Regions from separate parts of the Pseudoalteromonas sp. APC 3250 genome, predicted to be linked through region 2. Evidence: predicted binding sites of a transcription regulator. Region 2 holds the regulator's gene; each other region holds the start of a gene.
What was found. The regulator LexA, encoded in region 2, represses DNA repair genes until DNA is damaged. The targets are predictions, from matches to a motif close to TACTGTATNNNNATACAGTA.

Region 1: a site for LexA is predicted at 7,959-7,978, ahead of QL986_RS08065 (exonuclease domain-containing protein). Genes of this name have one in related genera too.
Region 3: a site for LexA is predicted at 6,118-6,137, ahead of ruvC (crossover junction endodeoxyribonuclease RuvC). Genes of this name have one in related genera too.

Annotation. Positions count from the first base shown of each region.
Region 1 covers NZ_JASDCM010000006.1:14,697-25,743, reverse strand. The annotation lists gene QL986_RS08100 (DUF3014 domain-containing protein) at 1-527, shown strand, start outside; RNA gene ffs (signal recognition particle sRNA small type) at 667-763, shown strand; gene QL986_RS08090 (hybrid sensor histidine kinase/response regulator) at 966-3,722, shown strand; gene QL986_RS08085 (DUF6691 family protein) at 3,797-4,198, opposite strand; gene QL986_RS08080 (YeeE/YedE thiosulfate transporter family protein) at 4,202-4,615, opposite strand; gene QL986_RS08075 (outer membrane protein transport protein) at 4,619-5,878, opposite strand; gene QL986_RS08070 (sugar porter family MFS transporter) at 6,080-7,504, opposite strand; gene QL986_RS08065 (exonuclease domain-containing protein) at 7,991-10,147, shown strand; gene QL986_RS08060 (sel1 repeat family protein) at 10,388-10,915, shown strand; gene QL986_RS08055 (YbaM family protein) at 10,918-11,047, opposite strand, start outside.
Region 2 covers NZ_JASDCM010000014.1:70,955-82,001, reverse strand. The annotation lists gene leuD (3-isopropylmalate dehydratase small subunit) at 1-311, shown strand, start outside; gene QL986_RS14160 (hypothetical protein) at 363-656, opposite strand; gene QL986_RS14155 (hypothetical protein) at 1,042-1,638, shown strand; gene QL986_RS14150 (hypothetical protein) at 1,713-2,093, opposite strand; gene QL986_RS14145 (TerB family tellurite resistance protein) at 2,189-2,632, shown strand; gene QL986_RS14140 (NAD(P)H-dependent oxidoreductase) at 2,640-3,206, opposite strand; gene QL986_RS14135 (LysR family transcriptional regulator) at 3,323-4,219, shown strand; gene norR (nitric oxide reductase transcriptional regulator NorR) at 4,225-5,790, opposite strand; gene hmpA (NO-inducible flavohemoprotein) at 5,956-7,137, shown strand; gene QL986_RS14120 (endonuclease) at 7,177-7,830, opposite strand; gene QL986_RS14115 (hypothetical protein) at 8,083-8,463, shown strand; gene QL986_RS14110 (PaaI family thioesterase) at 8,493-8,936, opposite strand; gene lexA (transcriptional repressor LexA) at 9,135-9,752, shown strand; gene coxB (cytochrome c oxidase subunit II) at 10,246-11,047, shown strand, end outside.
Region 3 covers NZ_JASDCM010000020.1:45,493-56,539, forward strand. The annotation lists gene QL986_RS16475 (PAS domain S-box protein) at 1-164, opposite strand, end outside; gene QL986_RS16480 (hypothetical protein) at 861-1,628, shown strand; tRNA gene QL986_RS16485 (tRNA-Pro) at 2,033-2,109, opposite strand; gene QL986_RS16490 (arylesterase) at 2,226-2,849, opposite strand; gene QL986_RS16495 (ATP-binding cassette domain-containing protein) at 2,850-3,563, shown strand; gene QL986_RS16500 (FtsX-like permease family protein) at 3,553-6,054, shown strand; gene ruvC (crossover junction endodeoxyribonuclease RuvC) at 6,187-6,711, shown strand; gene ruvA (Holliday junction branch migration protein RuvA) at 6,714-7,331, shown strand; gene ruvB (Holliday junction branch migration DNA helicase RuvB) at 7,339-8,346, shown strand; gene tolQ (protein TolQ) at 9,221-9,925, shown strand; gene tolR (protein TolR) at 9,912-10,343, shown strand; gene tolA (cell envelope integrity protein TolA) at 10,348-11,047, shown strand, end outside.

The DNA of each region.
Region 1 (11,047 bases), on a different contig from region 2:
ACTTAGGCGATGCGGCAATGAGCCTAGTGTTAAACGATGATGTTATTCGTCGTGGTGTGGTGTTTATCGATAACTTAGCAAAAGGTAAGGTAGCTAAGAAACATACCCCAGTTGTAAAGTTAGAAGAAGGTTTTAGCGTAAACGAAGGCGATATTTTAACCATTGATCCTAATAGCTATGAACGCTACACCCCATATGTAAAAGTACTAACAAGTATGAGTGCCGCACAAGCTGTTCGTTTATATGAAGAATATAAACCGCTAATCAACAGTGCATACACTGAAATTGGCTATGGCGATGATGAGTTTACACAAACACTTGAAGATGCCATTGACTTGCTACTTGATACTCCAGAGCCAAAAGGCAGCTTACCTTTATTGCGTGACTCGGTTACTTATCAGTATGCGTTTTCTGAGTGGGAGCAATTACCCGCTGCACAAAAACAACTTTTACGCATGGGCCCAGAGAACATGAAAAAGGTAAAAGCAGCGCTACGTAATATAAAAGCGCAGTTAGAGAGTAATTAATAACCGCTTTAATAACTAAATACCCTGCGATTGTATATGAAGTGTGCAATCGCACTTTCTTTTTTGATTATCCCTTGAATAACAGAGTAAAAGTAGAGATAATCTCAATTGCGCCAACCAAGGCCCTCAATGGTAGTCTTATTGGTCCTCTCGCAACACTAGCAGGCGAACCTGGTCAGGCCCGGAAGGGAGCAGCCACAGTTTGTGACGTGTGTGCCGAGATGTGGCTGGTAAGACTGCCACCCAAATTCCTCATTTGGGTGTATTAAAATTCCATTTTTCAATATTTCTTATTTATATTATTCGTACACTAATTCTAGATCATACCCACTTAGCTAAATTTTTACCTTTATAGACAATAGCTAATGAGTGAGCAATAATTAAAACTCATGATTATACTTTACGCCGCAGGTGTTTAATAAGCTATTAAGGGTCAATATGACGTCTCAGAGGAATAAGTGGGCGCTTGCTATATTATTAGGGCTTTTGGGGGGATGCGCTAACCTTTTACCTCTGTATTTTTTTGATAGCTCTGAATTTTTATTTGGTCAGACGTTTGTAATACTCAGTTTAGTGTTTGCTGGGCTTCGTTATTCCCTCCTTAGTTTAACTATTGTCACTGGTTTTTTATTTTATCGCTGGGGGCATAGCTGGACCAGTATTGTTTATGTGCTTGAGCTGTTTTGGCTTTATACCTTTTGCTTAAAGCGTTCTAAGCCAATACTTCCTTTAGGCGCAGTGTTTTGGTTTTTAGTCGGCTTACCACTGGTGTGGGCTTTGGGTCACTTTGTTATAGGCCTGCCTTGGCTCACGCTTGTTGTGGCTGCCTCAAAATACTTTATCAATGCCATGATAGCGTTAGCTTTGGTCGACTTAGTGAGTGTGTTTGTTCCCCACGCAAGCCGGGCTTATCAAGGGCAGCCTCTGGCCCGTATATTAAGTTATGTTGTCAGTATCATTATTGTTTTGGTGGTTTTGATCACCAGTGTCTTTTTGGTTAATCAGCATTACTCGCGCTTAGAATACGAAGTAAATACGCAACTTAAAGAAAAATCACGCTCGATCAGTGCCCAGCTTAGTGACTATTTGTTGTTTCATAAAAATGCAATGGTAATAACCAGTGATGCAATGAGTGCCGGAGTACCAATACAGCAGCAGCTTGAGCGGCTAATGGCTTTATACCCTGGTTTTGCAACTAGTCTGTATGCGAGCTCCGAAGGTTATGTTGAGAAAAGTATACCCAGTGAATTGCTCAGTGGTTTAAGTCAGAGTCAGCGTTATGTTAATGATCGTCCCTATTTCGCTGAGGCTCAGCAGTTCCCCTTAGGCTACAGCAGTGGCGTTTTTCAAGGCAGAGGATTAGGCGATCAACCTATTGTTGCGCTTTCGGCTCCCATTTATAAAAATGATGAGTTTTATGGTGTAGTTGAGGGGTCGCTCAAGCTAGATCAGTTAGAGCGGTTTATTCCCAATTTATTTGAGTATAAAGGGGATTTACTTATTCTTGATGCCGATAAAAAAGTGGTATTTAGCTCGTTAAGTCAGTTTACGGTGCTGACTGATTTTAAACAGCAGGATCTTAGTATCCAACGTTTAAGTGGTAATCAGCTTTTTCGTTCTAATGATAACGAGGTGTATCATACAAATCAGTATGTTGACGACACCACAGGTTGGCAGGTTATATCGCTTTACAATCGTAAATATTTAAGCTTGGTGGTAGTGGCTGCTTGGTTGCCCACTATGTTGCTGGGGCTATTTTCCATTGCACTGGTGGTATTATTTATTTATAAATTCACCCATTTGCTGGTTAAACCCATCATAGAGTTAACTAATTTAATCAACAGCTTTAGTAAAACTAAAAAACACGTATTTAATACCGATTCTAGTTGGTATGAAGTACTGCAATTACAGCAACAATTTGAAATGCTGGGCAATGCACTTCAGCATTCAATCAAAAGTTTGCAAGCCTCTAATGTAAAAAATGAAGACCTTAATAAACAACTTAGTCAATTTAATCAGCAACTAGCAGATAAAGTAGCAGAACAAACAACTGAGCTAACACAAGCCGTTAAACTCGCTAATGAAGCAAATATCGCTAAGTCACAATTTTTAGCTAATATGAGTCACGAACTTCGCACACCTATGAATGGAATATTAGGTATGGGAGAGGTTTTGCTTCGAGATCAGTCTTTAAGTAATGAACAAAAAGAGTTGTTGCTCACGCAGCAAAAAAGCGCAAAAAATTTGCTTAATATTCTTAACGATATTTTAGATTTTTCTAAAATTGAAGCAAATGCCATGGAGCTAAATAGTAGACCCACGCAGCTAGCTCCATTTATCGAAAATATACGCTCTTTATTTACGCCGATTGTTAGTACTAAAGAAGTAGAATTTAGCATAATTCAAACCACAAATTTACCACTGTACATTAGTGTTGATGAATTACGCTTAAATCAGGTGATTATTAATTTACTCTCTAATGCGTATAAATTTACAGAGCAAGGCTTTGTGCGGTTATCGTTCGATTATAGCGATAATAAACTTCAGGTTAGCGTTGAAGATAGCGGTATTGGTATTGCAAAGACACAGCAATCATTATTATTTAGTGAGTTTACTCAAGCTGATGTGGGCGTTGCACGTAAGTATGGCGGAACAGGGCTGGGGCTGGCTATTTCTCAAAAGCTAATAAGAATGATGGACGGTGAAATTCATTTACACAGTGAAGAGGGTAAAGGTAGTACGTTCACCTTTAGTATTAGTGCGCCAGAATCAGCAGACGTTCCTTCAAAGTTACCTAAAAAAACAGCTTCGCAGCCAAATCTTTTGGATAAACGCATACTGTTGGTAGAGGATAATGCGATTAACCGACAGGTGATTGCAAAAATGCTTGAGCCTACTAAAGTGAGTTTAACAATGGCTGAAGATGGCTTAAAGGCGCTTGAAGTATTGAAGAGTCAGTCGTTTGATTTGATTTTAATGGATTGCCAAATGCCGAACATAGATGGCTATGAATGCACTCGCGCGATTAGAACCACTGAAATTAAAACCGGCTTACGAGTACCTATAGTGGCGATCACTGCAAATGCTTATGAAGAAGATAAGCAGCGCTGTTTAATTGTTGGTATGGATGACTTTATAGCCAAACCCTTTAATAGCGATGATTTATATACAGTGATTGGTAATATACTCAGTTGAGCAGCAGCTGAAGAGCACACAGCATAGATCACGGTTAGCATGCTAAGTGGCCGAGGCGTGCTCGGCAATTCATATTATACTTTTTTGGTCAGCCACATACCGCCAAGTACGGAAGCAAAAAATAACCAAAACTCTGTTTTAAGTGATACCAGTTGTACAAGCCCGGGGCCCGGGCACACGCCGCTTAAGCCCCAACCTAAACCAAATAAAATAGAGCCAGTAATTAACCGCGTATCGACCTTTTTTAAATCGCTAAGGCTTAGTTTGTCGGTAAACACCGGCGTGCCTTTTTTAGTGAGCCAAAACCATGCGCCCATCATAATGGTCATTGCAACAGCCATAACAATAATTAAGCTACCGTCCCATTGCTGATTAAAAGTGAGAAAGTTAAGCACTTTATCTGGGTTGGTCATGCCACTAATAATTAGTCCCAAACCAAATACAAACCCTAAAATAAGCGTAATAATTGCGTGCATGATTTACCCTACTAAATTAGCGGTGATAATGGCGATTGCCATAAACGTACAGGTTGATACCCATGAACGAGCCGAAAAGCGCGACATACCACACACGCCGTGACCACTGGTGCAGCCATTCGCTAACGTGGTTCCCGCACCGACCAAAAGCCCTGCAATAATAATCATCCAAGGGGATAAGCTTAATTCACCTACTAACAGCTCAGGGGCAAATAATTGAATAAATACACCTGCTAGTAATAACCCCATCATAAAACAAAGTTTCCAACGAGAAGCTGCTGCCAGTGGATTAAAAATTGATTTTATAAGCCCTGAAATTCCCGCCACTTTACCAAATAAAACCAGTAATAACGCGCAGGCTAGACCAATTAAACCACCGCCAATAGCCCCAGATAGTGGTGTGAATTCGGTTGTCATCGTTTAAATCCTCCAAGCAAGGGATACACCCAATCCTGATTGTTCCATTGAAATTGATAGTTGTTGATTAGGCGCTAAATAGTTTGCACCTGCTACATTTTTAGAAGGTGAATAAAAAGCCATTGCGTTAAATTGCACCGCGTCACTAAGTGCATGACTAATGCCTGCTGTAAAATGCCATTCTTGTACACCGGGCGCTAAAATATTAAATAAAATGTCAGATGATGGAATGGGTTGCTCGGTATAAGAAGCACCAAACCTAATTTTTTGTTGCTCAGTGCGTTGCCATTGATAACCCAGTTTATAAATACTCATATCGTGCCAACGAAAGCCTGCTCCGGCTTCAGCCCCTAGTGGCGCTGACATTAAATTAGTAATAGGGTTGGCGATACTTTTTACTTCACTGTAATTTATTTTTTGCCAATCAAACACCACTTGGTGCGATGGTAAAAACTGCCAAGCGGTACCGAGCTGAATAGAGCTTGGTAAATCAAACCCGCCTTGCTCTGCAAACAGGCCGCTGTAACGGTCAAATTCATCCATAGACACTGATGAACGGTAACTGGCGCCCCAGCTAAATGACGAGTTAATAATGTGGCTGATCCCAAGTTGCATTCCAATGCCTGTGCTGGTATCAACGCCATTATTAGACAGCGCCTCTGGCTTTTGCGAAAAGGCGGCAAAATTTGCCAAACCTTGTGCTTCAAATTGTTGCACTACATAAATAGCAGATACACCTAGGCGTATTTGTTCATTTAATTGATAGCTCATGGTTGGGCTGACAAATAACTGTTTTAAGTCAACACCAGTGGTGCCGCCATAAAATGTGCCTTGAGGGGCAGAATCAGCCACATATTCTGTGTTCATTCCGCCGTTACCGTAAACTAATAGGCCAATATTAATGCGCTCATTTAGTTGATGGCCAATAGCAAATTCGGGAATTGCAAATAAGCTGTTATCACTTTTTTTGGTGGTTGCGTCCAAATACAGTGCATTGGGAAAGTATTCATCGACCTTTGCAGCGGTGTAGTTACGCTCAGGAGCAAATAATTCTATACCTACCGACATTTGCGTGCCATTAGCTGAAAAAGTAGCCGGGTTATTTGCACCCGACATTAATTCTTCTGATAACGCTACACCAGCACCTGCCATGCCTTTGTGAGTCATACCGTAGCCATGGGTAAAATAGCCATTCGTTGCAAATACATTAAATGTGCTTAACGCAGAGGTGAAAACAAGGCCTGAGAGTAACTGTTTTTTCATTTAAATTGAGATTAAGTAGAAAAAGTTGGTGAACAATAGCTAACTTTTTATATTCCAAAAAAGAACTTTAAAAGATTATATATACTAAAAAAGCATATTGTTTGTGGATGAGGAACAGGTAATGAAAGTGCTTACAAAGGAGGGTTAAATACGCTGGAGTAAAACAGCATTATTAAGCGCTATTTTACTCCAGCCAAGTAATTACATTGACTCTAATTTCATGCCGCGTGTTTCTTTAATGTATTTGACCACAAAGAACACACTAATAAACGCTGAGAGAGTGTAAAAACCATAGGCGCCTGCTAAACCAATACTACCTAGCATGATAGGGAAGGTCATAGTAATAGCAAAGTTAGCTATCCACTGCGCACTAGCAGCAACTGCAAGCGCTGCACCACGGATGCGGTTATTAAACATTTCGCCAAGCAGTACCCACACAATTGGGCCCCAGCTTAAACCAAAAAATACCACAAACAGGTTAGCCATTATTAAAGCAAAGGTACCCATATTTTCACTAAGTGCTAACTTGCCCGCTTCATCAAGGCCTGCACTGCCAAAGGTGTAGGTAAGTGCACTTAAACTAATAAACATACCTATACTACCTACCAGTAACAATGGCTTACGTCCCACTTTATCAACTAAAGCAATGGCAATAAAAGTAGACAAAATATTAGTGGTACCCGCAAGCACGTTTATAAACAGTGATTGTGATTCATCAAAACCAGCGGCTTGCCAAAGTTCTGAACCGTAATAAAATACCACGTTAATACCAACAAATTGTTGAAACACTGACAAGGCCACACCCACCCAAACAATAGGGTGTACTTTTTTACTGCCATCAATATATAAGTCGCGAATACTTGGTTTTTTATCACTTTTCAGAGACTGCTTTACGTCACTGATTTGTGTATCAGCATCGTCATTTGAGATTTTATTAAATACAGTTTTAGCGTGTTTAAGCTTGCCTTGTGCGACTAAGTAACGCGGTGACTCAGGAATAAAAAGTACGCCAATCAAAAATAAGCCTGCAGGAACCAGTTCAGCCCAAAACATCCAGCGCCATGCAGCTAAGTCTAACAGTAAAATACCCTCGGCACCGCCTGCGGCATTAGCAATTAGGTAGTTACTTAAAAAGGCAGCAAACAGACCCAGCACAATAGCAAGCTGCTGCAGTGTTGCTAAACGGCCGCGTAAGCTGGCAGGTGCTACTTCTGCAATATAAGCCGGCGCTAAAACAGATGCCGCACCTATACCTAATCCACCAAATAAGCGGTAAAAAATAAACTCAGCTGAGCTATCAGCAATACCAGAGCCAAATGCACTGATAGCAAATATAAGTGCAGTGACAATCATAATAGCGCGACGGCCAAATTTGTCAGCTAATGGGCCAGCAGCTAAAGCACCCAGCGCACAACCAAGTAAAACAGAGGCAACATTAAACCCTGTTGCTACACTGCTTGAGTTAAATGTATTACCTAATGCCGATACAGTGCCGTTTATAACGCCTGAATCAAAACCAAATAAAAAGCCACCAATGGCGGCAACAGCCGATATAAAAATAACGTATAAAAGTGAGCACTTTGCCGCTGCGCTTTGCTCACCTTTAGTTGCATGCTGTGTTGTCATGTTGTTCAATCCTAATTTTTATTATGTGTAATGAAGTTAAAGTACCACTAATAATTTGCGGGCAACCTTAGCACAGAGTAATCACGCTAAAAAAGATATTTCAATAGTAATACGTATGCATAAATAAATTAATTGAGTTGTGCGAGGGTCTGTTTATCTTTTGAGATTGAAGTTTCAGCAGTGTGTTTGGTTTTTAAGCAAAATAGATCTTTTGCCATGTGAATGCCCGTAAATAGGTACTAACGCTTCGTTAATGTTAAACACGCACTGCTTGAAGGGTTCTGCTATCTACACAGGTGAAGATAAGGTGCAGGGTATAAAAAGGGTGCTCGGTTTTAACTTAGTTTATTAGGTAACAAACCTCGCTGAAATTAAAGCGCCCGAGATTGAATCAATTTAAATTCTAAAAGGCTATTAACTCCTAATTGGGTTGCTAAAAGCGCTCAAATAATTATACTGTTTTTATATACAGCATTGGCGGTTTTTATGAGAAAAGAGTTACCAGCAAAATATTATTTGGCACATTTTAAAGAGCTAATAGGCTTTGTGAGCGATAAATGTATGCATTTACTTGAGCAAAAGCACATTACATTTATTAATAAAATAAACACGCTCGACGAGCAAAGCCAATGCATGCTAGCACGAATTTATTCTCGTAAGCCTTATTTAGTGCAAACTCAGTCATTAAATTATGAAGAGATTATTTCGCCTTATCAGTCACTTTTTAATTTAAAAACAGCCGGATTAGTATATGAACCCTCACAAACAGACGCTAAGCAACTGCTTAGTCATCTAACAAAGCCGGCCTTAATTGAGTTGTTAGCTCAACAAGAGCAGCCACCATTATTTAAAAAAAGTGCTGCTAAAAGTTGTTTAGTTGAAGTCGCTATTTCATTTTTTGAATCTAAGCCAGAGCGTCTTTCGCATTTGTATAATCAGTACGTGATCAATAATAGAGAAGAGTATTACGAGTATTTTGAATTTTTGTATATTGGCAGGCTCAGTGCCGGTGATGTTAATCATCAAAACCGGTTTGTACTAAGAGATTTAGGGGTAACTCCTGTTAGGCAAGGGCATAATGAAAGTTTGTCTCGCTTTGACTCAATTGAGGAAGCGCAATCTAACTATGTGTTAAACCGTTTTCGGTTAGCTGTTAAAAACGCGAAAGATGACAATGAAAATGAGATGCTAGCAAAACAATTAATTAATGAATTAGCAGTAGGGGTTATAGCTCGAGAGCTAAAGAATAAGTTATTGGTCATACTTTATAAGCAACTAAAAACAACTAACCCTGTATTAGCGTTTGATGTACTTAATGCCTGCGAAGACGATACGCACGCACTAGAAATTCAAATAAGAGAGCAATACCGTTTAGGTAATAAAGAATGGGTAAAGGCGCAACTTGAGAAAATTATAGAAAATCCGCTCACCGATGAGTTACTGTACTTTGCGGATGACTTTTTAATGCGCAAATTTAACAAGCAAACACGCTCACGGCTTAGTGAAATGTTAGCCAGTACACGCTGTATTATAGAAGTTGATGAACTTTACCGTGGCGATGTTGAGTTAGGTGTAAGTGATCACTACACTCGTCAAGGCAAGCAGGTTTTTTATACTGAGAATACCTTGTGGCAAAGCTTATTTGCGCTGGTTTTTTGGCAGGAACTTTTTATTGAAACCCCAACCCCCCCCTGCAATGAATTTGATATTTTCCCGCAAGCGTTAAAAACAGACTCCTTTTACTTAAATCAATCCTCACAAATAGAAGCGCGGCTGGCTGCGTGTAATAGTACCTCCAAATTGCTGCGTTTAGTGTGTCACCATGCAGCGAAGTATTATGAGCAACCAAATGGCTTATTTAGATGGCACAAAGATGTATTAAAGCCATTAGAGATGCTTATTTTAAACAGCCCGATAAATGCGCTATTAAGCCATTTAAAAAACATGGCAAAAAACTATCGACAATTAAAAGATGGTTACCCCGATTTAATGATTGTTGATAACAGCGCAGTTCATTTTGAAGAGGTAAAAGCGCCCGGAGACAAGCTTAAAAGAAACCAGCTAGTGAGCATCGATAATTTAAAAAACAGTGGTTTTAAAGTCAATATTGCAGCGGTGAAGTGGTATGTAGACCCTAACCGTATTTATAGTGTAGTTGATATTGAAACTACAGGAGGCCTCAAAGGCGGTAACCGCATTACCGAAATTGGTATTGTTAAAATAAAGCAGGGCGAAATAGTTGATACATGGACCACATTGATAAACCCAGAGCGTCCCATCCCGCGTTTTATTACCTCGCTTACAGGCATTAACGATGCCATGGTAAGCAATGCGCCCATATTTAGCGAGATTGCAGCGCCGTTACTGAATCAATTATCAGGCAGTATTTTTGTGGCGCATAATGTTAATTTTGATTATGGATTTATTAAAAAAGAGCTTGAGAGGATAGGGATTAATTTTAAAATGCCGAAACTGTGTACAGTCGTTGAATCACGCAAAGCATTTAAGGGATTAAAGTCATACTCACTCGGTAATTTATCGGCACACTTTAATTTAGACTTAACCAATCATCACCGTGCATTAGACGATGCCAAAGCGGCCGCGCAGTTATTATTACTGGTTCAGCAAACGGACAGTCAGTGATAGATTTACGTCAGTTAAATGCATTGTGCGTAAAGTAAAGTACCTTATGTATAAATACAGGGTATTAAAAAATAGGTTTATCTATTTTTAATGGGCGATTAAAACTGCGCTTATAAAAATAATCGCTGTAAGCTTTGCAATCCCATGATAATATTAAATTTATGTTAACAGGTTTTAGGGCAGATGCTTTAAAAGTGGTGTATGTTTCTGGGCAAAAACAATAATAAATTAAGGATAATAATGAATCATCGACAATTGAGTGCCACTTTGCTGGTATTGATGGCTTTAATAACTGGCTGTAATTCGTCACCAATAAGTCTTTACAGCGATAATACCATGAAGAAAAAAGAATATAATGGTGTTAAGGCATACAAAAAAGGGGAGTTTGAAGAAGCTTTTAACTATTTAGAAGAGCCTGCTGCATTGGGTTATAAAAGTGCACAATACACCCTAGCGTTTATGTTTTTAAAAGGGCAATATCTAGAGCAATCAACTAAGCTTGGTATGGGGTGGTTAGGTGTTGCAGCAGAAGCTGGCGTTGAAAATTGGTCACAACAATATGATACTTTTTATGCCGCAGCGACAACAGAAGACAAACAAGAAATAGATGCAATTGTTGCCGTTTATATTGAGCAGTTTGGTGTTAAAGCTCAAAACATGACCTGCCGTAGGTCAACATCACCGAGACGAACATTCGGCGAAATTAAAATTGATTGTAATAAACACGATGGTATTGTCACCGTTCATGAAATACAAACAATAGAGTAAAGCTAGTTACTAACTAGCTTTTTCTCAAAGTCACTTTTTACGATATCGAGCGCTTTTAATACTTCTTCGGGCTCTACATCGTGTTGCTCTAATATCATAATTAAATCAACAGCCAGTTTTATGTGTGTAGGG
Region 2 (11,047 bases):
TAGCTGAAAGCTTTGCTGATATTTTCTTTAATAACTGTGGTAACAATCAAATGCTTGCCATTGCATTGCCAGCGCAAACGCTGGAAGAGTTATTTGTGTTAAGTGAGCAGCACGACGATATTCACATTGATGTGGATCTTGAAAACCAAGTGCTTACCAGCAATAAGTTTGCGCCAATTCGCTTTGATATTCGCAAAGACGTAAAAGAGCGTTTATTAAGTGGCTTAGATTTTATTGGTGTAACCGAAACCCTCAATCCGCAAATTGATGCGTTTGAAAAGCAGTTAGCCGCAGAAAGACCGTGGCAGTAACCTTTTACATATGAAACTGGAGCGCAACTTAGGTTGCGCTTTTTTAATCGCTTATATTAAAAAACCACGCAATAAGCTTGCTAATGTAATCATTGCCATTAGTAATAAATTGAGAGTTTTAAATTTCTGGTAGCGGACTACCTTTGGGTCGTTGATAGTCGAAAAAAAACCATCTTTAAATGACTCAGCAAGATTGGCATAGGGTGTCCCATCTAATGAATTTTGTGATAATTTTTTCCATTGTTCTGGGTGCTGCTCAGCAAGGTGTTGATATATGTGCAGAGTGTAGCGATTTTGAATAATTAATAGTAATACGATGATTATTAAGCCGATATATTTTTCCATTTAAATATGTGCTCCACGCTAAAACTGGCTTTACGTTTATACCAATCCGCAATAATACTCAATCATTTTGCGGGGCTAAACGTGTCGCTATCTGTGTTAAAAAATTCTCATTTAGAACAACTAAATAGCGAATTTCTTGCCTAGCTATCAACCCGTTTTTCCTGCCTCAAAATAGACCGCTTAATTAAGCGAGTTGGTATTAGTTATTTCTCCTTTATCAAACAACGATATTTAATTTCTCATTTTCTTTCAAGCGATATTTTTTTACCAATTAATTAAAGCAAAGCTCCATTGTTCTGTTAATTTTTATTGCTGTTCATCGTGATTATTTTCTTTGTGTTTGCTTAAACGCTAAGCTGATTTTTTACATGTTTAGGGACACATTATGAAATTATTAATAGCTGCAGCGTTTATGCTGGCATCAACCGCTGCATTAGCTCGCCCAGCACCTTTAGTATCAATTCCAAGTCATGATAGCTTTTTCAATAGTATTGCTGCACATTGCGGTAAAGCTTTTGAGGGTAAAGTAACGGTTGATAATGCCACAGGGCCGAGTTCATTTGCCGGTAAAAAATTAGTTATGCATGTGCGTAAGTGTAATGAACGTGAGCTACAAGTGCCGTTTCATGTCGGTGATGATGCTTCACGTACGTGGATTATTACTAAAACAGGTAGTGGTTTGAGCCTAAAGCACGATCATCGCCATAAAGATGGCAGCGATGATGTGTCTACTATGTATGGCGGTCATACTGTGGATGCGGGTTTTGCTAATATGCAGTCATTCCCTGCAGATCAGTATTCAAAAGAGTTATTTGTTAGCCAAGGCATACCGCAATCGGTAGGCAATAAATGGCAAATGTATATTTACCCTGAACAGTTCACTTATCGACTTATTCGCCAAGGTCGCGAATTCCGTGTTGATTTTGATTTAACTAAACCTATCACACCACCGGCTGCGCCGTGGGGATATGGCGTTAACTAACTTAGTTCAGGTTAACTACAGTAAAACCACAGGCTATTTTAATACTCAGTGGTTTTACTGAAAATAACGAGGTGTTATTTTTTTGAGGTTTTTTCTGCAGGCATTTCACACTGCACAAATACACTGAGCGGTGGCTGATAAGCACGCGGTTTAGTTGGAAAGCGTTGGTACTCCTGCACGCCCTCAGTCACTTTTAACATAAAAGGATTATCGTGACATAAACGATTTGCGTGGCGCAACAAAAACACACTTTGGTTTCTAAAATGTGGGTAGTCGTCAGACTGTATTTCTAAGTGGTAATTGTTAGTGTCTATTTGAGTTTGCTTATAATGCACCTTTTCATCAAAATCATAAAGTCGCTGCATTTCACTTTGCTCTGCCGACACACTCAAACACCCTGTTAATAAACACCAGCTAATAATTCCATGTATGTAATGATTGGCTTTTATACTCATAAACCTTTAACTCCATCTTGATTTTGGGTAGTGTGATCAGCATATCTATTAAACCCGTTATGATATAAGTCTAACACCCAAAAAGGGGAAATGTGATGTTCAAGCAAATTAAACAGCTTTTTTCGAGTATTGATCAGCAAGATTATGATATTGAACAACATGATTTAAAAACAGCGGTTGCCGCATTATTAATTGAGGTAATGCGAGCGGATAACGATTTACAGGCTGATGAGCAACATACGCTAAGTCTAACATTAAAAAAATATTTTGATTTAACGGATGAAGCAGTAGATGAGTTAACCGAGCAAGCAAGTGCAAGCTTAGATGACGCCATTGATTATTTTCAATTTTCTAAGCAAATTAACAATCAATGTAGTGCACAGCAACGCATTGATATAGTTGAATTACTTTGGCGTTTAGCGTACTCCGATGGAGAACTTGATCCACAAGAAGAATACGTTATTCGTCGTGTTGCTAATTTATTGTATGTTACCCATGAAGACTTTATTGCTGCAAAGCTTGCAGCAACAAAGTTATAGTGGCTGCTTATTTAAGCTTACTTGCTACGCTAACTAACTGCTGTGCAAGACCAGCCACTTTTTCAGCGGTAGCGGGGTCGCTAATTCGACCGTTGTCATCTAATAAAGTATGAATAGCCGGTACTGCCAGTTGGTTCGCTAATACTAAGCTGCCAATGCCTGATAATATATCACGCACATGATTTAAGCCCCGTAAACCGCCCAACCCACCTGGTGAGGCTGCATATAACGCGGTTACTTTATTTGCAAATGCAGGCTCTGCGCCTTGTTCGGTGCGCGATGCCCAATCAATAGCATTTTTTAACACGGCGGTAATAGAGCCATTATATTCTGGGCTGGCCAGCAAAATGCCATCGGCTGCGCGAAGTTTGTCTTTAAGTTGTTGTACACCGGCTGGTGTGCCTTGTGCCTCGAGATCTTCATCAAACATAGGAATGGCTAAGTCTGCGAGTTTAATCACTTCTACTTCAGCGCCACTTTCTAAAGCAAAGCGTGCCGCTTCGTTAATGAGTTTTTGATGAAAGCTATCTTTACGTAAGCTACCTGCTAGGGCAATAATTTTTGGTGTTGTCATGAGCTGCTCCTGATAATGAGTTTGTATAATGTGACTTTAACAAATAATCACTTGCAGAAAAGCCAAATAAACGCAAAACTTGTGTGCGTATATGCACAGATTAAAGAGTAGTTATCATGGCAATTCAATTTAATGATTGGCAAGACCTGAAGGTTGCTTACGAGGTAGCGCGCTTAGGTACTTTAACTGCCGCTGCCGAAGTGTTAGATGTTCACCATAGTACGGTGCTCAGGCGAATAAATAACTTAGAAAAAAGCTTAAATGCGCGACTATTTCATCGCCATGCTCGCGGCTACAAAGTCACAGAAATTGGCGCTAAGTTATTTACCACAGCACAAGCGATTAATGGTGAACTAGAGCGCCTACATAATGACATTATTGCTGCAGATAGCACCTTGCAAGGTAGCTTGTTACTCACCACAGTTAGTGGCTTTATTGATGTATTAAGTGAGGTGTGTGAGCAGTTTCAAACCTTGCATCCGCAAGTGCAATTACAAGTGATTATGGATCAAAAACGCTTACGTTTAGATCATGGCCAAGCACATATCGCAGTAAGAGCTGGACCCAGACCGGATGAGGGTGATTATATTGCTCAGCATTTAGCGGCGCTCTCGTCAGGATTTTATGCATCAAAGCATTACATTAGCCGTTATGGGTTGCCACAAACATTAGCGCAACTATCGCTGCATAGCTTTGTGTCAGGTGTAGCAGGGTATAATGCCAAAGTGCCTTACTTTGCATGGGTTGATGAAAATATTCCCCCGTCGCAAGTTAAGCTAAGAGTGTCAGAAACCTCAGAAGCGACCCGCGCCATAGTAAAAGGACTCGGTATTGGCGGATTACAGCATGATGTTGCAGCGCAATACTCTGATTTAGTCCCTGTACTGCCTAATGAACTGAGTTGGCCAACCGATTTGTGGCTGGTTACGCATCATTTAGTGCATCGAACGGCAAAAGTTCAAGCGTTTAGTCAGCTATTAAAAAATTATTTTAGGCAGCGAAAGTTAAGTTAAAAAGGCTACAACGATTTTTTTATTGAAACACCTAAGCGCTTGGCTAGCCGCGTTAAGTTAGCGCGGTCGACCTGTAAACTACGCGCTGTGCTTGCCCAGTTATAATTATGTTGTTTAAGTTGCTGTATTATAAGTTGCTGAGTATAGGTATCTGTGGCTTGCTTTAACGAAATGTTGTTTGCTAAAGGTGGGATTACAAGCTGGTTTGAGTGTTCAAGAGCTAAGGTGTTAACAGCGCTTAAATTTAGCTCACAATGCGCAGGTTCAATAGTAATAATTGGTTGCTGCCACTGATGTTGTTTAGCCTTTAATGCAGCCCGATTAATCACATGCTCAAGCTCCCTCACATTGCCTGGCCAGTCATATTTTTTAAGCAGCAGTTGCGTTTCAATACTGAGTTTTAGCTGTTTAATAGCGAGCTTGCGGGCTGTTTTTTCTGCAAAATAACCAGCTAATAAAATAACATCTTCATCACGGGCTTTCAATGGAGCGACTGTGAGTGGATAAACACTTAATCGATGGTACAAATCGGCGCGAAACCGTCCTTGTGTTACTTCGTGTTTTAGGTCGCGATTGGTTGCTGCAATCACTCTAACATCGACATATTTAAGTTCATCTTCGCCAACGGTTTGTACTTCGCCACTTTGCAGTACGCGTAATAATTTACTTTGCATAGCCAGAGGCAGCTCGCCGATTTCATCTAAAAATAAGGTGCCGCCATCGGCTAACTGAAATTTACCTTGGCGAGCATTTTGCGCACCCGTAAAAGCGCCTTTTGCATGGCCAAAAAATTCACTTTCTGCGAGGTTTTCAGGCAGTGATGCACAATTTAAATGAATTAATGGCTGATCTTTACGTGCGGAGTGTAAGTGAATATTACGTGCCACCAACTCTTTGCCGACCCCAGTATCACCTAAAATAAGGACACTAAAGTTTGATGCCGCAACCAGTTTTATCTCATTTTTAAGCGTTTGTATTGCAGAGCTTTGGCCAATAATTTCACCACCATCACGTTTGAGCGCCTCACGGTTTAACGCTTGTACTAATTCACTAGAGTGCTGCGCATGTTGTTTGTAATGGGCAAGCTCTAGGGCTGTTTTAAAGTGCGCACTGCACAAGGTTTGTAAGGTGTTGAGTGTATCAGTGGTGATACCGTCAAACGCATTGGCGTTAAGGCTATCAAAGGTCAGAATGCCAAGTAGTGCGTTTTTATCATAAAGGGGTAACCCTAAGCAGGCATGCACTGGAATATCACCGGTTTTAGCCAGTAGTAGCCCGTCGTATGGATCAGGTAGTGGACAGTCATGTGCAAATTGCAGAGCCAAACGACTACTGCAGATGGCTTTAAGGCGAGGATGCTCCGCAATATCAAAACGTCGTCCTAGGCTATCGGGCATAAGGCCTTTAATGGCTAAGGGTTTTAATTGCTCACCTTGGCGAATCAATAATGCACTGGCATCGCTGGGAATAACACGTTCAACCGTGGCTAAAAGTTGCTCAAAACTGTGAGCATGTAACGTACTTTGCGCAAGTTCTAATGCAACTTGCGTCAGGTTGAATTGTTGGTTCATGTCAAAATGACCTGTTAGTGTATTTTTACAGGTTTTATAGTAGGTCATAAAGACTCATCTTGTAAAGCGAGTTAATTTAACTTATTGAATATTATAGGTTTAATTAGTTGGCACGCTCTGTGTAATGCTAAATGCAAGCAGTTAGTTATTACATAGGAAATAAACATGTTATCCGATAAAACCATACAAATAGTTAAAAGCACGGTGCCATTGCTTGCAGAGGCAGGTACGGTCGTAACCGATCATTTTTACAAGCGCATGTTTAGTCATAATCCCGAACTTAAACATATTTTTAATATGACTAATCAAGAAACGGGTCGTCAGCAATTTGCATTATTTAATGCATTGGCTGCGTACGCGCAAAATCTTGATAATTTAGCCGTGTTAAAAGAGGCGCTAGCGCGAATTAATCATAAGCATACCAGCTTAAATATTTTACCTGAGCATTATCCTATTGTGGGCGCACATTTAATCGGTACGTTAAAAGAGCTTATTCCTGAGCAGTTTACTGCCGATGTTGAATATGCGTGGCGCGAAGCCTACGGTGTACTTGCTGATATTTGTATTACCGAAGAAGCGGCATTGTATGCGCACAGTAAAAACAACCATGGTGGCTGGGCAGGCACGCGCCAGTTTGAAATTACTGATAAACATATTGAATCTGAATTCGTAACTAGTTTTACGCTGACACCTGTGGATGGTAAAGCAGTTATTACCTACAAGCCAGGACAGTACATTGGCATTAAAGTTAAGCCTGAGGGCGCAGAATATGAAGAGATCCGCCAGTATTCTATTTCGCAAAAGAGCAATGCTAAAAACTATCGTATTAGCGTTAAAAAAGAGTGCCAACCAAAGCCTGGCGTGGTGTCTAATTATTTACACTCACTAGAGCAAGGCGCACGAGTAGAGTTATACCCGCCAGCGGGAGACTTCATTTTAAAAAATGAGGCAACTCCAGTGGTACTTATTTCAGCAGGCGTTGGCCAAACCCCGATGATGGCGATGCTTCAAACGCTACTTAGTGGTGATAAAAATCAAGCGATTAGTTATTTGCACGCATGTGAAAACAGCCGCGAATTTTCATTTAAAGGGTATTTAGCGCAGCAAACGGCAATGCATCCACAGCTAAAAACATTTACTTGGTTTAATCAAGGTGGCGAGGAGTGTGATTTCACTGGGTTAATGGATTTAACGGTGCTTGAGACATCATTACCTATTAGCGAAGGGGCATTTTATTTGTGTGGACCAGCATCATTTATGGCTTACGTAAAAGGCCAGCTACTTGATTTAGGTGTGCAAAGCTCAAACATTCACTACGAAATATTTGGACCACACCAAGCGTTATAGGTTAATTAAAAGCGTGTGTTACACGCTTTTAATTTAAACTTACAGCTTTTTACTATTTGTGTTAGCAGCATAAGCTTGTTGTTGCCAAGCATTAAATAGCTTTTGTTGTTTAGCTGAAATTTTTAAACCATACGTTTTTTGCATGTAAGCGTACGCATCGGCAATGCGTTTACGTGCATGAACAGGCGGTTCAACAACACGTTGTTTAAAATTAACTTTAACCTCACAGCGACCATATTGCGTCGCGTTTTGGGCTAACATGCCAAAGCGGTAGTTTGAGCGATCGGCGTTAATTTCACCAATTGCAGGGGCTAAATTGTTTATATCGGCTTCCATCATGCGAAACTTAGCGCTAACTTTGCGGCAGTTTTTACGCCCACCATCTTGCCAACATTGTAACTGGTGACCAAATTCCCATGCAGGGACAATATGTTCCCATTCAATTCGCAGGGCACGTTGATTTACTTTGCCTGAGCGGGTTAGTGTGTTGCGAGGCACGTAGCCACAATGGGTAGGGTCGGGTACCAACTTTTTGCCTTGTTTTTTTATATCGCAACCACAATAAATACTTTTAGCGTTTTCGGGAAGGGTATTAATTAAGTGCTTTTTGGCACTCGAAAACCGCGTAAATTGTTCGCCCATTGCTGAAAAACAAGCACAGCAAGCCAACAAAGCTAAAATAAACCGAATCATATCCATCACATACGTGAACTACAGGAGCGGCTAGTTTAAGGCCTAGAATAAAAAAGTAAACTGCCGCCGGCATGCTTTAATTTTAATTTGCGTATTTTGTAGAGGGCGTTTTTGAGGAGTAAATAGTGGGCAATATTCAGAGGCTAACGCTAAAAATGCGTTAATGAGGTGATTCCTGCGTTGTTGATTTGGTATAACGGTAAAACTGCGTTAAAGTTTGCAATGAAATTAATAGAGGGTAAAAACGAGATAATGTCGGAAATTCAATTTTTAAATGTAGATCTAGAGCTTGAGTCAAAGCAAGATATTAGCGTATTAGTTGCTGATTTAAAAAAGGTCGCAACTATTTTACATTATGATAAAGACGAATACCGTCAACTTGCTCGCATTGAGGTTGCAGGTGAAATAACCACGCCAGATAAAGCGATTAATCACTTGTGTGAGTTAATCGAGTCGTGTTCACGCAATGCATTAAAGCAATGGTTGAGTTGTTCACGCAGAACTTTCGATATTGGGTTTGAGTCTGGCACTTCGCCAAAATGCTTTAACCAAGCCTTACATGCAGATACCTTGTTACGTATATCTGCAATTGGTGCAGGCGTAGAAATTACTATTTACCCTCTCGAAAAGTAATTTAACTTCAACCTTGGTTAATTGACTTACTAGCCTTTTCGCTCAACTACGGCTGCGGTCATACGTGATACGCAGCAAAGCTCATTGCGGCTATTGGTTATTTTAATATCCCAAACCGAGCTGCGCTTGCCGATATGATAAGCTCTCGCTGTGGCCGTTAATGTGCCATTGCGTGATGCCTTTAAATGACTTGCACTGATTTCTTGGCCAACACAATAAAATCGATTGAAATCAACCACAAAATTAGCGGCATAACTTGCTACTGTTTCAGCAAGCACCACATTTGCACCCCCATGAACGATACCCATAGGGTTATGATGCTCTGGAATTGCCGGCATAGTTGCCACTAAGTAGTCATCACCAATTTCACTGATCTCTATTCCCATGGTTTTCATGAGTGTCCCTTGGCCTGTAATACCTTGATCTAATTGCTTACAAAACTCTAATGTAATCGGTTGATGCCAAATACTCATGCTAGCTCCTTGGATAAGTAATTGAGAATTAAAATTTATTAATATGATAATGCGTTGCTAATAATTACATTTATCACCCTGCTTTTAAAGTAGGTTATTGTTTGATGATAACGGCATATAAGGCATTAATTTATATTTGCGATTTTTAAATAACTGTATATACTCACAGTTAATTGTACTGTATGGAAAACCAGTTGTATGCGACCATTAACGAAACGCCAAGCGCAAATACTCGAACTCATTAAAGTGTTTATTAAAGACACTGGTATGCCTCCTACACGTGCCGAAATTGCACAAACACTGGGTTTTAAAAGTGCGAATGCTGCAGAAGAACACTTAAAAGCACTGGCCAAAAAAGGTGTTATTAAAATGAAGCCAGGCGCGAGTCGGGGCATTCAGCTTGTTGAAGAAGAGGAGCCAGAGCAGTTGGGCTTGCCTTTAATTGGCAGGGTTGCTGCCGGTGAGCCAATATTGGCGCAACAGCATGTAGAAAGCCACTGTAAAATTGACCCTTTAATGTTTAAACCTGCGGCCGATTTTTTATTGCGTGTTAACGGTATGAGTATGAAAGACATTGGTATTATGGATGGTGATTTACTTGCTGTGCATAAAACCCAAGTTGCCGAAAATGGACAAGTTATTGTTGCCCGTGTTGACGACGATGTAACCGTGAAGCGTTTAGAAAAAGCGGGCAGAAAAGTACTCTTACATGCTGAAAATGATGAGTTTTCAGCTATTGAGGTCGATTTAGAAAATGAGTCGTTCAATATTGAAGGCTTAGCGGTAGGTGTTATTCGTAACGCTGACTGGATGTAGTATTAAAGCATAATTTAGCGCTTAATAGTGATTAGGCGCTGGGTTTGTTAGCAGCACAATGTCTAACTTATCAAATGTATGACTATATGTTGTTAAGTGCTTCTCCTATCATAAATAAAATCACTAAATACTTTATAAATAAACAAATTTACTCTGCTTTTTTAAGTTAACAATTTTTTATATTTCTATCCTGTAATTTCAATACACCCCTTACTAAACCTGACTCTTAGATTAATTGCCTGACTAGTTGCTATTTTTTTAGCTGCGCATTTTAAAAAATACACCTTGTTTATTTTTCATACTCACCTTGCTTATTGTTTATTTTTTAACTAGTTATTAAAGAGCTGGAATAAAAATAACTCACAGCTTAGTCGTTTTGAGAACACACATTTACTAAATCCAGCACCCTTATAAAAAATAAAAATAACGAATAGGCGTTTAAGCCGTATGCCTCTTCGCTTTGCGTCAGCAATAGCATCAAAGGAGCCGTCACATGGGTAAGCTGAGTTCTTCCTTGTGGCTTATATTGTTTGTTTTTTCGCAGAATGTGCTTGCTAATAGCCAATATAATATGCGTAAAGGCGTAACCGATATAAGTAATAATGTATACCAACTGCACATGACTATTTTTTTAATATGTTGTGTGATTGGGGTGATCGTGTTTGCCATTATGTTTTGGGCACTCATTCATCATCGCAAATCTAAAGGGGCTGTCCCTGCCCAATTCCATGAAAGCACCAAAGTAGAAATACTGTGGACTGCGATCCCTTTTGTCATATTAATTGTTATGGCCATTCCTGCGACTAAAACCTTAATTGCCATGGAGGATGCCAGCAAAGCTGATCTCACCATTAAAATTACAGGCTCACAGTGGAAGTGGCATTACGAGTATATGGGGGAGGACGTTGAGTTTTATTCCATGCTAGCTACACCTCAAAATGAAATAACCAACCTTGCTGATAAAAACCCGAATTATTTGCTCGAGGTCGATAAACCGCTGGTACTACCAATTAATCAAAAAGTACGTTTTTTAATGACTTCAGATGATGTTATTCACTCATGGTGGGTGCCTGACTTTGCCGTTAAAAAAGATGCAAACCCTGGGTTTATTAACGAAACATGGACCAATATTAATGAGGTTGGTACTTACCGTGGGCAGTGTGCAGAGCTTTGCGGTAAAGATCATGGTTTTATGCCTGTTGTGGTAGAAGTTAAAACAGAAGAAGACTTCAAAACGTGGTTAGCAGAGGCTAAACAAGCCAAGCAAAAAGCAGCTGAAGCAGACGCTGCGTTAT
Region 3 (11,047 bases), on a different contig from region 2:
AGTATTTCAGACAGTTGATTATTGGCAAAAAGGATCTGAGCATCAGTATTAACTACCATTGCCCCCATGGGTAAACAATTAACTAGTTGAGTTAAAAATGCTTTATCCATATTTACAGTTAAACTTGGTGAGTTAGATTTTTTATTTACTTTTTTAAGGTCCATCAAGCATCCCGCAAGTAAATTTAGTTCCTATAGCATAGTAATAGTCGAACAAGTAATGAACAGCAAATTTAGAGGAAGAACCTGTTATTTAAATGCCCATTTTAATAGTTTCTTCTTATATTTTAGCGAGTCATTATGGTTAAAAAAGGCACATTGATTTAGGATCGAGTTGGGGTATGTTGGTTTTAGTGCTTATTAAATATAGTTTGGATTTAAATAACCTAACTCTCTATTGCAAAGACTTTAAAAATGCTGATTTTAGTACAGCGTCTACTATGGTGTGTTACCTGATGGTGTGGCAGCGCTTGAAGAAAAGTTAAAACAAAACGTGCTTAAAAACAGCACCATTGTGAGTAACACCTTCGCTTTGCCATGATATAAACCAACTAAAGTGATCAAGTTTAAAGATTTTTACCAAACGCCTATTTATGTGTATCACTGGCTACCAAAATAAACTTTGCCTGAAGTCTTAACACATACGGTACCCGCTTTGTCGCCGTGTCGTATGCAAGCAAAGTTTTAGTCTGTGAAATTATCAAAGGATTTTTTAAGTGCTATTTTGTTATAGTTTGGAAGGTAGTTAAAAGCGATTACTGAACAGTTAAGAATTGTGATGTCTGAAGTCAAGATTTGACCCGTTTGCTTTTCTTACAGGGTCTATTTTCAATCATTCCAAGGGACTTCCGGGGAGATTAAGTGAGTAAAATTTTATTTTTTATATTGTTATTGGTTTGCTACCAAGCAAAAGGTAATTGTAGTGAGAATGTTACTTTAGATTTGATAAAAGATGATATTGACGCTCAGCAAGAGCTCGAATGGAAAGATGTTTCTAATGTACTAGAGCAAGGAATATTGCAGAATGACAGCACTGCCTATTTTCTATCTGGTTACGTTTTATATTTGGGAGCATATAAGCAAAATCCAGATTATAAAAAAGCTAAAAAAATGCTTTCAATTTCATCGTATTTAGGAAATATTAGAGCAAAGCATATCCTGGGTAGTTTTTTAATTACAAGTGAAAAAGCAGAAGACATATATGAAGGAACCAAGCTATTAGAGTCATCTTTTGAAAAAGGTATTTTAGATTCTAGTTTAAATTTATATTATGCATATCAACTTGGAAAATATGGTGATATTGCTTTTTTAAAAAACTCCTTACGTAAAGCGTCTGATGTGGGTGATGATGAGGCCGCTATATTATTAGGTCAATTGACTTTAGATGAAGCAATAAGAAAGAATGACTCAGAGTCGTTAGCTAAAATGGTTTCTTATCTATCGAACAGGGCTGAAAAGCGAGGTTTTTCAAATGATATGTATAAGAACTTATATTATCTTTTTTTCGGAATATATGGCCTGCGTGATTCCCCATTAAAAAATAGTATTTATGGGGATTATTATTTAAAAAAAGCGGCTGAAAATGGGCATGAACATGCAATAAAAATACTTAATCAAGGAAAGTCGTGAAGAAAAAGGTCAGCCATTAAAAAGTTCTTGCAAAAAAAGCAGATGTATTTTTTAAATTATTTATTTAAGAATCAAGAGTTTTTATTTTTAAACTCAATTTAAATAGAGTAAAAGAGTTAAACCTAAACTCCAGATATATAGTATCGAGTGGCTACTCACAGCTGCAATATCAATGACCTCAAACCAATACATCAATAATTAAAGCAGTTACGTGCTTCTTTATTATTTGAAAAGTATTTAACTGTGGGGTCACATAATCTCAATACCTTTGAAATCAAAAAAGCAGAAAAACAGTCAATAAATTGGTTGGTGCGATAAATGTGCGATATTTTTTATTATTAAATTAGGTAGTACGACAGGAAAATAGTTTTAACTAGAGAAAATAGAATTTAAAGAGGGATTAATGGTCGGTATGGAGAGATTCGAACTCTCGACCCCTGCCACCCCATGACAGTGCGCTACCAAGCTGCGCCACATACCGACTTCGACTGCAATAGTACGTGTATTTTTAAAAAAATCAATAAGCATTTGTTTGTTTGGATGTTTATTGCGCAAGCGTTTAATAATAAGCGCTTGCGCCAGAAGTTTTACACGGCTTTACTCTTTATTTAACCACTGGTTGATCGTGTTATACATTTCATCTCGTAGTATTGGTTGCGCAGTTTTGTTAGGGTGTAAGTTATCGTTTTGCATTAGCTCGCTTTTGCCTGCTACTTTAAGTACAAAAAACGGCATTAAATACGAGCCTGTGGCTTTGCTAACACTGGCAAAGCTATCGGTGAACATTTTACTGTAACGTGGGCCATAGTTAGGTGGAATATAAATTTCCATTAGCGCGGTTTGTGCATCTATTACTTGGCTTTTTTCAATTAGAGCGGTCAAGTTGTCTTGCATTTTAGTAACTGGAAAACCGCGTAGACCGTCATTAGCGCCAAGCTCTATGAGCACATGAGTTGGTTGATATTGCTCAAGTAATGCATCAAGTCTGCGCAGGGCGCCACCAGTGGTTTCACCGCTAATACTGGCATTAACTAAATTGATATTACGTTGCTCGGCATCGTATTTATCTTGTAACAATTGCACCCAGCCTTGTTCTTGTTTTAAGCCATAGGCTGCGCTTAAACTGTCACCAAGTATTAAAATCGTGTTGTTAGCTGCCGCAGTAAGCGGGTTAATAACTAAAAATAAAATAAATACAAAACGTAGGATTGAATGAGTCATATGTCAGCGCTTTCTCAATTAAATATAATTCAAGTAAATGGTTTGTCTAAAGTTGTATCTACCCTTGAAGGTGAGTTGTCCATCCTCAGCGACATCAGCTTTAATGTCAAGCACGGTGAGTCTGTTGCTGTTGTTGGCACGTCGGGCTCAGGTAAATCCACTTTATTAAGTTTATTAGCAGGGCTTGATACGGCAAGCAGCGGCGAAGTAATGTTAGATGGGGAGCCGCTGCACGAATTAGACGAAGAAGCGCGGGCCGCACTCAGAGCTGCAAAAGTTGGCTTTGTATTTCAGTCTTTTATGTTGGTACAAAGTTTAACTGCACTTGAAAACGTGATGCTACCAGCAGAGCTTGCAGGTAAAGAAGACGCCAAAGAACAAGCGCTCGCTTTGCTTGAAAAAGTAGGCTTAAGCCATCGGGTTGATCATTACCCGTCGCAGTTATCTGGTGGTGAGCAGCAGCGTGTTGCGATTGCCCGTGCGTTTGTGGGTTCGCCAAAAATATTGTTTGCCGATGAGCCATCAGCTAACTTAGATAGCAAAAATGGCCATATGATTGAGTCGTTATTATTTGATTTAAATAAGCAAAACGGAACAACCCTCATTTTAGTCACTCACGATGAAGCCTTAGCGCAAAAATGTGAACGCATTATTCAAATAGAGGCGGGGGAGCTGGTACAAAATTCAACAGAGGAAATGGCAAATGTGGGCTAAATTAGCGCTTAAACTATTTTCTCGTGAGTTTCGCCGTGGTGAACTAACCGTAATAAGCGCAGCCATTGCACTGGCGGTATTAACCGTACTTACCTTATCTATGGTAACTGAGCGAATTGCACAAAGTATTGCGCAAAAAAGCAGTGCATTTATAGCAGCAGATCGTGTTCTTGCCAGCAATCACGCCATAGATACCGCCTTTATAACCAAAGCAGAACAACAAAACTTACAAACTGCACAAATGGTGTACTTTGACACTATGCTGTTTGCAAACGATCAAATGCAGTTTAGCTCGGTAAAGGCTGCATCAAACAGTTACCCGCTTAAAGGCCAATTGAAAGTTAAGTCGGGTTTGAATGCTCAAACTGAGGTTGCACCCGGTGCGCCAAGCCCTGGTAACGTATGGTTAAGTGAGTCAGTTTTTTATAGCTTAAACATAAACGTAGGCGACCAAGTTGAATTAGGTGCCGCGTTATTTAATGTTGAAAAGGTGATTGTAGAAGAACCCGATGCGCCATTTAATGTGTTCTCTAGTAGCCGTAGGGTGCTCATAAACATAGATGATGTGGCAAAAACCGAAGTAATACAGCCAGGCAGTCGTGTATTTTACCGCCAGTTATATGCAGGTGATGAAAACGACATCAATAGTTTTTACGACTGGTTAAAGCCGCAACTCAAAGAAAACCAAAACTGGTATGGTGTAAAAGACCGCCAGTCTCCTATTTCAAATAGCTTAAACAGAGCCGAAAGCTTTTTATTGTTAGCAGGTTTGCTGGGCATTATATTAGCCGCGGTTGCTATTGCAGTATCGGCTAAGCGCTATTGTGAGCGCCAATATGACCCAGTCGCAATGATGAAAACCTTAGGTGGCAGCCGCGATATGATCCGCAAAATTTACCTTATGCACTTATTAATGGTGTGTACCATGGCGGTAGTCGTTGGCCTTGCTATTGGTTACGGCTTACAAGAAGTTGCAACTGGTTACCTTGCAAAAAGCATGGGAACCGAACTGCCTATGGCAGGGTTTAAACCGTGGTTAGTGGCTATTAGCACCGGGGTTATTTGTGCGGTTATGTTTTCTATTAAGCCATTGTTAGATTTATTTGATATTCCACCACTTAGAGTGCTTCGCCGTAATTTAGGCGACCGCCTTGCGGTAAGTAAAATCCATTTAGGGCTTAGCGCCTTAACGGTATTTTTATTAATGTGGTTATTTAGTAACAATATTAAAATTACCCTTATTTTATTTGCCTCAACGCTTGCGCTTATTTTAGTGTTGTTTTTAATTTCTAAATTAATATTTGGCGGGGGCCGAAAGCTTGGCTTAAAGCCAGGTAACAGCTGGTCGTTAGCTATTGCGTCTATTCAAAAACGCGCCAACGTTAATGCGGTGCAGCTAATTAGTTTTTCGCTAGCGATTAAATTACTGTTGTTTTTAATTGTGCTAAAAAACGACATTATTTCGGATTGGCAGTCTCAGTTACCAAGCGATGCACCTAATGCCTTTTTGGTTAATATTACGCAAAATGAGCTGGATCCGGTAAATGAATACTTAGCGCAAAAAGGCATTCAAGTGTCGGAGTTTTACCCAACGATTCGTGGCCGCGTGAATGCAGTAAATGGCGAAGCAGTAGCACGTGAAGTGTCATTGCAAGACAACGAGAAAAAAGACGAAGAAGCCCGCTCAGGCATTGGCCGCGAGCTTAACTTAACTTGGCTTGACGAAGTCCCTTCACAAAATGACATTATCGATGGCCAGTGGTTTGGCGATGACGCAGTAGCTGAGGCCTCACTTGAAGAGTCGATGATGAAGCGCCTTGATGTGAAAATGGGCGATACCCTCACGTTTTTAATTGGTGCGCAGTCGTTCGACGCTAAAATTACCAGTGTACGTAAAGTTAATTGGGCCACGCTTAAACCTAACTTTTTCATTATTTTAAGCCCTGATGTGTTGAGCAGCTTTCCGGCCACGTATATTTCATCAGTACGTATTGAGCCTGAGCAAAAGCGTGACTTTAGCCAGCTATTGCGGGCATATCCCACTATTACAGCGATTGATGTAGACAACTTTGTTAAACAAATTCAATCGACTATTGAGCAAGTGTCGTTAGCTATTGGCTTTGTATTGGCTATTGTGGTGTTGTGTGGCGCGTTGGTACTTATATCGCAGGTGCAAGCAAGCTTAGGTGAGCGCATGCAAGAAATTGTAATATTGCGTACGTTAGGCGCTAAAAGCCGATTAATAAAAAATGCCACCTTGTATGAGTTTTTATTACTGGGCGGTTTAGCCGGACTAGTTGCTGCATTTTTCAGTGATATAGCACTGTTAATAGTACAGCAGCAAATGTTTGATTTGGCAGGTAAGCTGCATCCTAATATTTGGGTTATTGGCCCCGTTGCTGGTGGCGTGTTTGTAGCAGGGTTAGGCTATTTTATGATTGCCCGTACGCTTAAACAAAATACTCAAGGCTTAGTGCGCGCTTTAGCGTAAACTTTGCGGCCAAATAGCGTTTAAATGCCTACTTTTTAAGTAGGCATTTTTGTTTTTGCTTTGTACTGGTAATTTATACAGTGCTCTGGCATTATTAGCACTATTAATAAATAACAATAATGAGAGTGCTGTTTGGCCATAATTTTAGGGATCGATCCGGGCTCGCGTTTAACGGGTTACGGTGTGGTTGCGCATCAAGGTGCCAAGTTTACATACTTAGGCAGTGGCTGTATTAAATTAGCCGATCATGACTTTCCCACCCGACTTAAAATGATTTACCAGGGCATTACGCAACTTATAGAGCAATTTTCGCCTGAAACATTTGCTATAGAAAAAGTATTTATGGCGCATAACCCTGATTCTGCTTTAAAGCTAGGTCAAGCCCGTGGTGCTGCGATTGTCGGTGCCTCTATGGCCGACTTACCGGTTTTTGAATACTCAGCACGGCAAATAAAGCAAGCCGTTGTGGGTAACGGTGGGGCAGATAAATCGCAAGTTCAACATATGGTTAAAAACATACTTAAACTGCCAGGTACGCCGCAAGCCGATGCGGCGGATGCGCTTGCAATTGCAATTTGCCATGCCCACTCTGAACAAAATTTAATAAAACTAGCGGGTAGCGCAAGCAAAACCGTTAGAGGACGTCTAAGGAAATAACAATGATAGGTCGCTTAAACGGCGTGTTAGTTGAAAAACAGCCCCCAGAAATACTATTAGAAGTTAGCGGCGTTGGCTACGAAGTACAAATGCCAATGACCTGTTTTTACGATTTGCCTAAAGTAGGCGACAACGCCATTGTGTACACTCATTTTGTAGTACGCGAAGACGCACAGTTATTGTTTGGCTTTAATAATAAAACCGAACGTGCGTTATTTCGAGAGCTGTTAAAAGCCAATGGAGTAGGGCCTAAATTAGGCTTAGCCATTTTGTCGGGCATGTCGGCGCAGCAGTTTGTAAGTTGTGTAAATAATGAAGATGCCACTGCCTTGGTTAAGTTGCCAGGGGTGGGCAAAAAGACCGCAGAGCGCTTAGTGCTCGAAATGAAAGACAGATTAAAAAATTGGGGTAATGACTTATTTACCCCATTTAGCGATAGCGCCGTAATAGAGCCTGCGAGCGATGCAACTATAGCCAATAATGCGGCCGATGATGCGGTTTCGGCGTTAGTGGCGCTCGGTTATAAATTGCCACAAGCGCAAAAAGCAGTAAAATCAGTAAGCAAACCCGATATGTCGACTGAGGTTCTAATTAAAGAATCTTTGAAATCAATGCTGTGAGTAAATTATGATCGAAGCTGATCGCTTAATAGATGCTGCTGAAAAAACCAACGAAGACACCATAGACCGTGCTATTAGGCCTAAGTTATTGGCCGACTATCGTGGTCAGCCGCATGTTAAGCAACAAATGGAAATATTTATTGAAGCTGCGCGCAGTCGTAGCGAAGCGTTGGATCACTTATTGATATTTGGCCCACCAGGCTTAGGTAAAACCACGCTTGCTAATATTGTGGCGAACGAATTAAACGTAAATATTAAAACCACCTCTGGTCCTGTGCTTGAAAAAGCGGGCGATTTAGCCGCATTGCTCACTAACCTTGAAGAAGGTGATGTACTGTTTATTGATGAAATTCACCGTTTGAGCCCGCAAGTTGAAGAAATACTCTACCCGGCAATGGAAGATTACCAGCTCGATATTATGATAGGTGAAGGCCCTGCAGCGCGCTCTATTAAGCTTGATTTACCCGCATTTACACTCATTGGTGCAACTACCCGTGCGGGATCATTAACTTCTCCACTGCGTGACCGTTTTGGTATTGTGCAGCGCTTAGAGTTTTACTCTGTGGAAGACTTATCGCATATTGTGGGGCGCTCAGCGCATTATCTTAGTTTAGAAATGTGTGACGATGGCGCGGCCGAAATAGCCAAACGTTCGCGCGGTACGCCACGTATTGCAAATCGTTTATTGCGCAGAGTGCGCGATTACACCCAAGTAAAGTCAGACGGTACGGTTAATGCTGAGGTGGCCCAACAAGCCCTCGACATGATTGACGTTGATAAAAGCGGTTTTGATTACATGGATCGTAAATATTTACTCGCCATCATCGAAAAGTTTATGGGTGGCCCTGTTGGCCTTGACAACTTAGCCGCGGCAATAGGCGAAGAGAAAGAAACCATAGAAGATGTGATTGAACCCTTTTTAATTCAACAAGGATTTATTCAGCGTACGCCGCGAGGGCGAATTGTCTCTGATAATGCGTACCACCATTTTGGCTTGTTACCTAAAAAAGATTAAATAACCAGAATAACTAGACTCTTTCTAAAGCCACTGTCATTTTAACGACAGTGGCTTTTTAGTATGAGCAAAAGCTAAATTTAGACGTATTTTACTTTGCCAATAATTCACTGAGCGTTAAGACATATCAGGCTATTGTGCGCCTGCTGTAACGTTACTGAGGCCGAGTGTAGCTGATTTGACAAATTGCGGGCAAAAAAAAGCCCGCAAATAATGCGGGCAAACAACAAGTTTAAGGAAGTAATCTAGGGAACTACGTTTTACTTATTGAGGTCATACCCCAAGAAGTAAAAAAGTAATACGAAATAAATCATATTACGAAGAACTGGATTCAATGAAATAGCTTTCATTTAATGCGCTAGCTCGGTATGGGAGAATAATACCGAAGCGGCAGAATTTGTTCAAACTAGAAAATTTATATTTTCAGATTAAAAAAACTAATAGCAGGGGTTTTCTGTTTTTACTTAATGTTGCATGTTAATTAACCATTAATTCTATAAGTTAATGAAATGCTTTGTTTATGTATATTAACATATAAACGTTCGGTATTAGTTTTACTATTACGTTAAGGTAAGTGTGTAGTGTTTATGAGTGCTTATGCATTAATTTTGAATAAACAGCGTATTTTTGTGACTCTTTAGTGAAATTAAGCGGGCTTACAGATAGCTTTATTGTTATTTATTTATACAGTAAAACAAGAGTTAAGTAGTAAAACTATTTTTTTAACGTTTTTTGTTGGCTATTCACAGCAATATCGTTGTCAGCAGTAAATACACTAGATACACTAGCTGAACTTTAATGGTGGCTAATGTGTTACAAAGTTACCTTACTCAAATAAATCAATTTGATGTTTTTAATTATTTAGGAGTTTAACGTGGGATCAGGGCTTAATTTTTTAGATCTAATTCTAGAAGCCAGTTTGCTTGTGCAATTAGTAATGCTAGCGTTGGTTGCTATGTCGGTTATGTCGTGGGCTATTATTTTTCAACGTAAAAAAGCCATCTCTGACGCCTTAGCAAATGCCAAAAAATTTGAGCAACGTTTTTGGTCTGGTGTTGACTTAAGTAAGCTATATAACGAAATTTCATCACGCGGTGGTCAATCAACGGGTATTGAAGCGTTATTCACCTCAGGTTTTAAAGAGTTTGCACGCCACAAAAAAAATACCTTTCAAAGTGCAGGCATTGTTATGGAAGGCACGCACCGTTCAATGCGGGTTGCGCTTTCTCGTGAAATAGAAAAACTAGAATCAAGCTTATCGTTTTTAGCAACCGTTGGGTCAATTAGCCCTTACATAGGTTTGTTTGGTACAGTATGGGGTATTATGAATGCCTTTATTGCCTTAGGTGAAGTAAAACAAGCAACCTTACAAATGGTTGCACCAGGTATAGCAGAAGCTTTGATTGCAACAGCGATGGGTTTATTTGCGGCTATTCCTGCCGTTATTGCCTATAACCGATTTGCTAATAAAGTTGAAAAGTTAGAATCTCATTACATTAACTTTATGGAAGAATTTGCCAATATTTTACACCGTCAAGCAGCTACCCAAATAGAGGCTCAAGCGAATGTACCAGCGTAAAAAGCGTCGCCCAGTCGCAGAAATTAATGTAGTACCATACATTGATGTAATGTTGGTGTTGCTTATTATATTTATGGCCACTGCGCCATTGATAACCCATGGCGTAAAAGTAGACCTACCAAAAATGGAAGAGTCAGACTTGGTTGATACCAAAGATACGCCGCCCATTATTGCCTCTATTGATTCGCAAGGTAAGTATTATGTAAGCATAGGTACTGATCCGGAAGAGCCAATGGAAGCATTAGATGTAGCCGCTGTAATTAAACTACAACTAATGAAAAACCCTGATACTCCAGTAATGATTAAAGGCTCAGGCAAAGTGTCGTATCAAGAAGTGTTACTGCTTATGGATTTTTTGAAGAATGCAGGTGTACCATCGGTAGGCTTAATGACCGAATCCTTTGAGGGGACCAAGTAGTCATATGAATACGTCGTTAATCAAATCAGTAATACTGCATTTAGCATTAGGGGGATTTTTGTATGCATCAGCAAACATTCATCCACCTAAACCTAAAGTAATGGAAGTGACGCTTAATGCCGCCATTCCTGAGCCAGAAAATGCGGTGTCTGCTGTGACCGTGGATCAACAGCAGGTTGAGCAAAAAATTGCTGAGTTACGCAAAAAAGAAGAAGATAAAAGGCGCGCTGAAGATAAACGCATTCGTGATTTAGAACGCCGCGCAGCAGACGCACGTAAGCAAAGTGAATCTGAAGCAAGACGCATTAAAAAGCTAGAGCAGCAGCGCAAAGCTAAAGAGAAAGAAAGAGCTGAAGCCGAAGCTCAAGCTAAAAAAGCCCGCGAAATAGAACAACGTGAGCGAGCAAAGGCCAAACAAGCGCAAAAGCAAAAGCAAGAGGCTGAAGATGCTGCTAAAGCGGCTGCCGACAAACGCAAAGCCGAAGAAGCCGCGCTTAAAAAAGCGGAAGAAGAGCGTAAAAAACGTGCTGAAGAAGCCGAGCGTAAACGTCAGCAAGCATTGCAAGAACAAATACTGCAAGAGCAACTTGCCAAAGAGCAGGCTGCTCGTAATAAAATACGTCAACAGCAAGTAGTGAGTGAAGTTGATAAATACCGTGCATTAATTATGGCGCGTATTCAGCAAAACTTATTAATTGATGAAA